DNA from 3 places in the Alteromonas sp. CNT1-28 genome. Region 2 is predicted to be linked to each of the others. Evidence: predicted binding sites of a transcription regulator. Region 2 holds the regulator's gene; each other region holds the start of a gene.
What was found. Region 2 encodes sigma-54, which starts transcription at its own class of promoters, with help from an activator protein. Its sites were predicted from a motif close to GTTGGCACGNNNNTNGNNT; they were not measured.
Positions count from the first base shown of each region.

Region 1: the regulator sigma-54 is predicted to act here: its motif matches at 1,980-1,998, upstream of xdp1 (exosortase-dependent surface protein XDP1).
Region 3: the regulator sigma-54 is predicted to act here: its motif matches at 1,685-1,703, upstream of fliE (flagellar hook-basal body complex protein FliE).

Region 1 is NZ_JAKREZ010000011.1:92,272-95,435, reverse strand. Features, by position in the region: gene pssA (CDP-diacylglycerol--serine O-phosphatidyltransferase) at 1-551, opposite strand, end outside; gene xdp1 (exosortase-dependent surface protein XDP1) at 928-1,863, shown strand; gene xdp1 (exosortase-dependent surface protein XDP1) at 2,046-2,912, shown strand; gene prsT (XrtA/PEP-CTERM system TPR-repeat protein PrsT) at 3,018-3,164, shown strand, end outside.
Region 2 is NZ_JAKREZ010000006.1:253,018-256,181, reverse strand. Features, by position in the region: gene lptB (LPS export ABC transporter ATP-binding protein) at 3-728, shown strand; gene MHN02_RS05865 (RNA polymerase factor sigma-54) at 802-2,283, shown strand; gene hpf (ribosome hibernation promoting factor) at 2,314-2,601, shown strand; gene ptsN (PTS IIA-like nitrogen regulatory protein PtsN) at 2,615-3,058, shown strand; gene rapZ (RNase adapter RapZ) at 3,143-3,164, shown strand, end outside.
Region 3 is NZ_JAKREZ010000002.1:181,328-184,491, reverse strand. Features, by position in the region: gene fliF (flagellar basal-body MS-ring/collar protein FliF) at 1-1,270, opposite strand, end outside; gene fliE (flagellar hook-basal body complex protein FliE) at 1,283-1,618, opposite strand; gene MHN02_RS02505 (sigma-54 dependent transcriptional regulator) at 1,860-3,164, opposite strand, start outside.

The DNA.
Region 1 (3,164 bases), on a different contig from region 2:
TCTTTAAAAGAATTGTATTTAAAGTTACTCACCATCAGCAAACCTGACAAGCCAGTTACTGCAGCAACTATTAAACCATAGTCGGTACCAACAGCATCATACTCAACTCCAACCCATACAAGACCAGAGACAACAGCCGCAGCAGCCGGACTTGCGAGACCTTGGAAGAAACGCTTATCGGCAATACCAACTTGCGTATTGAAGCGAGCTAAACGAAGAGCTGCACCCGCTACATATATAAAGGCCGCTAACCAGCCTAACTTGCCCAGCTCAGTTAACCCCCAATTATAAGCAACAAGTGCAGGTGCCATTCCAAATGAAACCATATCTGCCATTGAGTCATACTCAGCACCAAAGTCGCTTTGCGTGTTCGTCATTCTTGCCACACGCCCATCTAAGCCATCAAAAATCATAGCAACAAAGATAGCCACTGCCGCGGCTTCGAACCTGCCGTTCATTGACGAAACCACAGCAAAGAAACCCGAAAACAACCCTGCTGTTGTTAATAAGTTGGGAAGTAAGTATATCCCTTTACGTTTTTGATCAGACATATGTCCTCATACTTCTAAATACACAATTGCACTAATTATTTCATAGATATGCAGGAACGCATAGCAAAGTAAAAAGGCTGCCTCGTTCCTTTACATAACGCTGTTGCAAAACGTTATTAGCTTTGCATTGATTACACGTACTCCTACCACAATGCCGGCGCTTGGCTTCTATTTATTCAGGACCGCGTATGCTCACGATCAAACAAACAACTAATAACTAGGTATACGGTTACATACCTTAAATAGCTCACCGTTCATATATCATACAAGTCCATGTTGAAATTAGGTACTACCAAGTTTGTGTTCGCATAATGTGCGCACACATCACTCGGCGTGTACTTGAAGTGCTTTGCGCTTCATATATAGGAAAGCAATTATGCGAACGCTACAAAAAACGTTTTCTTTGCAAACTGTACTATTACTTTCCACAGCTTTGCTATCTACCCTGAGTGCTAATTCAGCATTCGCTACCTACTATAAAAAGCAAAGTTATTCTCACTGTGGGTCATCGAGCCTAAGCAACGAACAAAGCAAAGTATGTAACTCTCCGTTGGGAGAATACACCTACGATCTAGTCGATGACAAAGTGACACAAACCAATCAGACGAATAATTCCTTTGTTCAAATAGACGGATTAAATATTAATATGTCCGCCTTTTCTGACACACAAGGGGTTACCGGCGAAACAGTCGTTGGCGCCAAGTTAGAAAAGATCTCAGATAAATGGGCTTACGGCATAACAAACAATGATGAAGCATACTATCGTGGCGACGCTGACCACGCTATTGACAATATCAACTATTACTCTCAAGGTAGCGCGAACGCTTATTATAGTGGTATGACTAACGTAGAACGTGACTATGACTTCGTGTTGTTATCTTTCGACTCTGCGGTGACACTAACGGGCGCAAGTTTTTCATGGCTTTACAGTGGCAGCGACAGCCAAGTATCTGTTGCAGCACTAAGTAATACTTCGAAACTAACCTCAGGTGTTAACACGTGGAGCGATATTGTCGCTAACGCCTTAACTTCAGCCTCATTTGATATTGAAAACTGTGAATATTTAGATCACCGCGCTGACTTTACTTTCACTGAGTCCGCTCAATATTGGTTGGTTGGCGCTTATAACACCGTATTCGGAAATATTGGCGGCCATGTAGGTAATGATGCCTTTAAGCTTGCTAATGTTGGCTTCTCTGTAACAGAGTCTGCCGGTACGCCAACGCCAACAGAAGTTTCTGAACCTGGCACCATTGGGTTACTCATGGCTTGTTCACTTCTCGTGATGTGGCGTCGCAAAAAATCCATTTGAAGAAATTAGACTTTAGATCACTGACAGGTTGGAAAATCTGTCAGTTTTTTTTACCCTCTCTCATATCGCCCCTTTTCAAATTATAACATTAACTTAAAAATCAGAAACTTAAACAAACTGGCACGAAATAAGCATAAAATTAGAAATAATCATCTAATTTTGCTTTTTGGGTAGTTCAAAATATGAAGTTTTCTACATCGCTGACAATACTATTACTTGCTGTTAGTTCATCAGTTTTCGCTACAGATTCAAGCCTCAACAGTGCAAAGTATGATGCACAATACACACTCGCCAATTCTAATGGCAGCGCTAATTACTCACAAACGACCAATGCGCAAAACAGCAATACCTCAATCGAGATCAACGGCGTTACAGTTGATGTAGGAATCACTGCTTGGTCAAACTCTGCAGGACACGCCGACGACAAACTTGCCCAGGGCAATATTCAAGGTTGGTGGAACTGTACGCTTGGTAATAATGGTTGTACTTTAGCAAATAGACACGTTGGCTACGGAATTAAAAATAGTGATTATTCTTGGGGAGGTGATAGTCACGCAGTTGATAATAGCGGTGACGGCGGTGGCAGAGATTTTGATATGTTCTTACTGTCATTTAGCGAGTCAGTGACTCTTGAAAATGCAGCCTTCACTTGGGTAGTCGGCGACAATGATAGTAAAGAAGTTACTGTTGCGGGTCTTAATAGTATTGCGGCATTTGAGAGCGGAGCCAACTCAACTTGGAACACTGTTACAAGCGCTATTGTTGAGAATACACTAGGTCACTATGGCGTAGGTTCAAAAGGCTCAAACGGTTTGTACGAATCAACATTTACAAAGCTAACTGGTAGTGCAAAATACTGGTTAATAGGTGCATACAATACCATTTTCGACGATAACGCTAAGAGTAACTTTAACAGCGTACAATTAAAACTGTCTTCCATTGGTGTGTCAATGACTCAACCAACCGCAGAAGTTAGTGAGCCTGGCGCCCTAGCACTGATGGGGTTGGGTTTAGGTCTTGTTCTTTATAGACGTAAGCGCCGCGTTTAATTGTTTAAAAACGCATAGAAAACACGTATCTTTAGAAGGTGGCTTAGGCCACCTTTTTTTATGCTATTTTTAAGCCAGCGGCTAGGCTAAGTTTCGAAGGTATATATGGATTTTTTTAATAATAAAAAGCGTGTTGTACAACGCACTATTGTCTCTGCAGTTGCCTCATCATTAATCGCTTTTAACAGTTTTGCTTCTACGTCAGAAGACTACGAAAAAGCACTGACCGCGTTTAATCAAAACGAATACGAC
Region 2 (3,164 bases):
CAATGGCAACTTTGAGCGCTAAAAATCTTGCTAAGGCTTACAAGTCAAGACAGGTTGTTCGAGATGTAAGTCTGTCTGTCTCAACGGGTCAAATTGTTGGTCTTCTTGGCCCAAATGGCGCTGGTAAGACCACCACATTCTACATGATTGTTGGTTTAGTGAATCTGGATAAAGGCAAGATTGAAATCGACGACAATGAGCTAACTCATCAGCCCATGCACGAGCGCGCACGCCGCGGAATTGGCTACCTACCGCAGGAAGCCTCTATTTTCAGAAAGCTCACAGTGCATGAAAATATCATGGCCATTTTGCAAACCCGTAAAGATTTAAATTCACAACAGCAAGAAGAAGAAGCTGATGCGCTACTTGATGAATTTAATATTAACCATATACGTAATAGTACGGGGATGAGTTTGTCAGGGGGCGAACGCCGACGCGTTGAGATTGCCCGCGCTCTGGCAGCAAAACCGCAATTTATTTTGTTAGACGAACCATTTGCTGGTGTTGATCCAATATCAGTTAATGATATAAAGAAGATAATACAACATCTTCGCGATAGGGGTATTGGAATCCTTATCACAGACCATAACGTACGAGAGACATTGGATGTTTGTGAAAAGGCGTACATTGTGAGTCATGGCGAGCTTATTGCGCAAGGAACGGCGGAACAGGTTTTAAGTAATCAAAAAGTAAGGGATGTATACCTAGGCGAACAATTCAGGCTATAGTTAATGTAACCGAATTGTCATTTTTCAGTTTCGCTCTGGTATATTCAATTTAGAGCATTTAAATAAGACGTAGATGAAACCATCTTTACAGCTAAAATTTAGCCAACAACTTACCATGACACCACAGCTTCAGCAGGCCATTAAACTGCTGCAGCTTTCTACACTTGATCTTCAACAAGAGATCCAAGAAGCGCTCGATTCTAATCCGCTATTAGAAGTTGAAGAAGGTAACGACGAGCCGCAACTAGAAAAGAACAATATCGACAACGATGACAGCGGCTCTGAGGCCACTGCTTCTGCATCTAGTGACACACTAGAAGCCGGCGATGCACTTGAGAAAAACGATCTTCCCGATGAGCTGCCAATCGACAGCACATGGGACGAATACTATTCTGCTTCATCTTCGCCTGCTCCGGGTCCATCCAATGACGACGAGCAAATCTTCCAAGGTGAGACTACTGAAGATATTCAAGAGCACCTTCTTTGGCAAATGCGCCTTACCCATTTCTCGGATACCGATCGCGCAATCGCTACAGCAATCATCGACTCTATTGACGAGTCAGGTTATTTAACCGTTACCCTTGATGATATTTTAGAAGCGGTTAACGATGATGATATGGAAGAGCCGATTGAAATGGACGAAATAGAATGTGTGCTAAAGCGCATTCAGATGTTCGACCCTATTGGTTCTGGCTCACGCTCTCCACAAGAATGTTTGATGGTGCAATTGCGCCAATTTTCAGAAGACACACCGTGGCTTGCTGAAGCAAAGCAACTAATTGAAGAGTACTCTGACTTACTGAGCAGCAAAGACTATCGTACGCTTATGCGTAAAAGCCGATTGAAAGAAGATCAGCTACGCGAGGCAATGCGTTTACTGCAAACCTTGAATCCTCGCCCAGGTAGTGCTTTAGTTACTAAAGAGCCTGAGTACGTTATTCCTGATGTCTCAGTAACCAAGAAAAATGGCCGTTGGGTGGTTGAGCTGAACCCCGACAGTCTGCCTAAATTAAGCGTAAATCAACAATACGCTGCAATGAGTCGCCGTGCCAAGAATAGTAGCGATTCACAATTCATCCGCTCACACATGCAAGAGGCTAAGTGGTTCATAAAGAGCCTTGAATCTCGTAACGAAACCTTAATGAAGGTTGCAAACTGCATTGTGCAGCAGCAAATGGGCTTTTTTGAGCACGGCCCGGAAATGATGAAACCAATGGTGCTAAATGATGTCGCAGAAATGGTAGATATGCACGAATCCACTATTTCGCGAGTGACAACGCAAAAGTACATGCATACGCCACGTGGAATCTTCGAATTGAAGTATTTCTTCTCAAGCCACGTTGCAACAGAGTCTGGTGGTGAATGTTCATCTACAGCGATTCGTGCATTGATCAAGAAATTAGTGGCCGCTGAAAAGCCTAGCAAGCCGCTAAGTGATAGCAAGATTGCTTCATTGTTGGCCGAACAAGGCATTAAAGTTGCCCGGCGAACAATAGCAAAGTACCGGGAATCGTTGTCGATCCCGCCGTCGAACCAACGCAAAAGCCTTATTTAATCGGGCTTAATAATATAAGGAAGACGAAATATGCAAATCAACCTTACTGGTCATCATGTCGAAATCACCGACTCTTTGCGTAATTATGTCGATACGAAGTTCAGCAAACTTGAACGTCACTTTGATCACATTTCTAATGTGCATGTCATCCTGAACGTTGAAAAATTAAATCAAAAAGCCGAAGCGACCGTTCATTTAAGTGGCGCTGAAGTATTCGCATCCTCAGAAAATACCGACATGTATGCGGCGATTGACAGCATGGTTGATAAACTCGACCGGCAGGTAATCAAGCATAAGGAAAAACTGAAAAAACATTAGTAGTTAATTAAGCATGGATATACAAGCCATCGTAAGTCTGGACCGCACCGAGTGTGCGGTTCAGTGTAATAGTAAAAAGCGAATTCTTGAGATCATCGCTGATATCGCTGCCAAGCAAAACGAGAACATTGATCAGGCAACGGTACTCAACAGTTTGATGGCTCGAGAGCGTATGGGTAGTACAGGCATTGGCAATGGTATCGCCCTGCCCCACGGGCGCCTGCCGGGCCTCGAGAAAGTGATTGCCATTGTTGTAACCAGCACGCCAGCAATTGACTTCGACGCCCTTGACGAGAAACCCGTAGACATCTTTTTTGCGCTACTCGTTCCCGAGGAACAGACCGAAGGACACCTTCAAACGCTGGCCACCGTGGCTGGTAAACTAAGCGACAAAGAAACGATTAAAGCAATACGTCGCGCAACGACAAGCGACGATATTCTATCTGCATTAAGTTAAACATTAAGCGCCTATTAACCGTTTAGTGGGCGCCTAATTCAACAAGGCGTATGTGATAAAACCAGAGTATTAGGGAGAAAGTAGGTGAAGCTGATAATAATCAGTG
Region 3 (3,164 bases), on a different contig from region 2:
CGCGGGTAACGTCAAAGCCAATGCCGCCCTGCAATAGTCTGCGAATATTTAAAATTTCTTCTTGTTTGCGAGGCGTTGGCGTCATGGCGCCGTCTTCACCCGCAACTTGGGTGTAGTCTACGGCAACCGACACACTTAATCTGCGGATAACCCCTGTCTGTTTCTTGGTATGACTGATAGTGGTATCAAGTTCGTAGTTGCGTGTTGATTCTTTCGCTGTGCGGCCAGGCATAGTTTGCTGACTACCGCCCACAGCATTTTCTGGAATATTAGAATCTAACGGAGGCTGATTAGACAGTGCACCAGGAATACCGCCAACACCGCCACCTACGCTGTTTTCTTCCATTATCATTTCACTGCGAACCGCAGGTAAATCAGGATTGTAGCTACGCTGTGTTTGTTCCATAGCTGTAAAGTCCATGGTAACGTCAGCTTGTGCTGTGTAGTTACCTATGCCCAATACAGGAATCAGTATCGCGTCAATTTTTTCTAAGTACTCTTGCTCACGCTGGCGCTCAATCTCGTATTCTTTTCTGGCACGAGCACTCATAGAATCTTGAGAGCCTGAGTTAAGCAGACGACCATTGCTGTCTGTTACGGTTACCTTAGACGGCTCCATGTTTTGCACTGCAGACGCAACGATATCGACAACAGCATCAACCTCTTCACCTGCAATAACGGCACCGCGCTTAGCCGTTAGCACAACGGTTGCCGACGCTTTCTTCTCTCTTCGCGCAAATACGTTCTCTTTAGGCATAGCTAACAAGACACGGGCTTTTTGAATACTCGCGATATCTTCGATGGTAGCCGCGATTTGTTGCTCGCGGGCGTGTTTTAGACGTTCCATCTCAACACGCTGGCTCACACCAAACCCCATATCCTGCATAATGATATCGGTACCGGCATCAGAGGCCTTTGTTAACCCTTGGCGGGTCATGCCTAAACGGATGTTTTGGAATTCGTCACTTCTTACGTAAACAATATTGCCTTCAAGCTTATAGTCGATTTGGTTCGCATCCATATAATCGAGGGTTTCAATAAGCTCTTGGGTTTCCATTTTCGCAAGTGGACGGTAATCAGGTTCTTGCGACCAGATAAGAATAAAAATAGCGATGGCGACGCAGATTACCAAAACAACCACAAGGGCCATTTGGCGCATCATATCTGCGCTACCTAAAGTGTCCATAAAACCAGATTTGTTTTCTGGCTCATTGTCCACTGATTGATTTTGATCAGGAACCGTAAGGTTTGTACCTGTAGCTTCAGCCATAACCTACTCCACCTACACCGGCATATTCATTATTGTTTTATAGGCTTCAAGTACTTTGTTACGTACTTGAACAGTGGCTTCAAAAGCAATGCCCGCCTTTTCTTTCGTCAGCATAACTTGAGCTAGGCTTAAGTTAGGGTCGCCCATTTCAAAACGCTGCTGCGCATCTTTAGATTCGAGCTGCATGCCGTTTACACCATCTACCGCATTCTTTAGCATGGTCGAGAAATCACTTGCCGAGCTATTAACTTCACTAAGCGGCTGCTGTTGAGGCTCATTAACTTGAAGACGAGTTTGCCCAATCATGTTCTGCATTTCTTGATACAAACTATTGGCTTTAACGTCCATAACCACTCCTAGTGCTTTTTCGAGACCGCCTGAACATCGGCGTATAACTTATTTATAGAGGGGATTTAGCAAAGGGCTTGCCAACTTTAAAAATCCATACATATCAATAAGATAAATAAAAAATAAGAGGGTTAGCCAAATTTATGGCGTTTGACTTAGTGTGAGCAACAAAAAACCGCCGCCTTCTTTACTACGGAGGCGACGGATAAGGACGAGGAAACCGAAAGTGTAGAAAGCGACCTTATGCGGGCACTTCAATACCGTCTTCGCGCATGCGCGCTAATTTGTAACGAAGGGTTCTTGGACTAATGCCGAGCTTTTCTGCCACATCTTTACGCTTGCCGTTACACGACACCAATGTATCGAGGATAATTTGGTGTTCTTGGTAACGAAGCTCAGACCCTAACCTATTTTCTTCAACATGCTCTTGCAGTGTTTCAACAGGTGCCGTCATGTCTTCGTCAATCATTAAATCGCTGGCGTCGATTTCATTGTGTTCACATAAAATAAGCGCCCGTTGAACCACGTTTTCTAGTTCGCGAACGTTCCCTGGCCAGCTGTATTGCGACAGCTTATTGCGTGCTGCTGCGCTTAACCTGATAGTACCCAGCCCTTGAGAACTAGCGTGACGCTGAACCAGGTGTTCGGCAAGAGGGACAATATCACCCGGACGTTCCGAAAGTGGGCGCCACTCGATAGGGAATACATTTAAGCGATAGTACAAATCTTCTCTGAACTCTCCCGCATCCACTGCTTTTCTCAAATCTCGGTTACTTGTAGCAATAACACGGACGTTGAGCTTAACCGTTTTACGTCCGCCAAGACGCTCTACTTCCCGCTCTTGTAACACGCGCAGCAGTTTAGCTTGAAGCGCCAAATCCATCTCGGTTATTTCATCAAGTAACAGCGTACCGTCTTGGGCTTGTTCAAATTTACCCGGGCAAGCTTGGATTGCGCCGGTGAACGCACCTTTTTCGTAACCAAACAAGGTCGCTTCTAGCATGTTCTCTGGTATGGCTGCACAGTTGATGGCGACAAATGGCGCATCACTTCGCGGCGACTGATCGTGAATATAGCGAGACAGCACTTCTTTACCCGAACCGCTTGGTCCCATTACCATCACAGTGGCGTCGGACTTCGCGACTTTGCGAGAAAGCTCAAGTAACTTCAAGCTTGAAGGGTCAGCAACAATAGGCGTGCGTGACTCTATTTTTTGAGCCGGCGCGTAGCGTCCCACTAAATTAAGCAGTACTTCTGGGGCAAACGGTTTTGATAGATAGTCTGTAGCGCCATCGCGCATTGCCTGCACGGCATCATCAATAGTGGCATAGGCTGTCATCAATAGCACCGGCATATTGGGGTACTTAGTTTTGATACTTTTAAGTAGCGTTAAACCGCTCATTTCGCCCATTTGAATATCGCTTACCACTAAATCGACGGAGCGCGAAGACAGCACCATTAACGCTTCTTCAGCACAGTCAGCGGCAACAACTTCATAGTTACCTAACAGAAGGGTGTCTAGGAGTGCTTCGCGTAATCCTGCGTC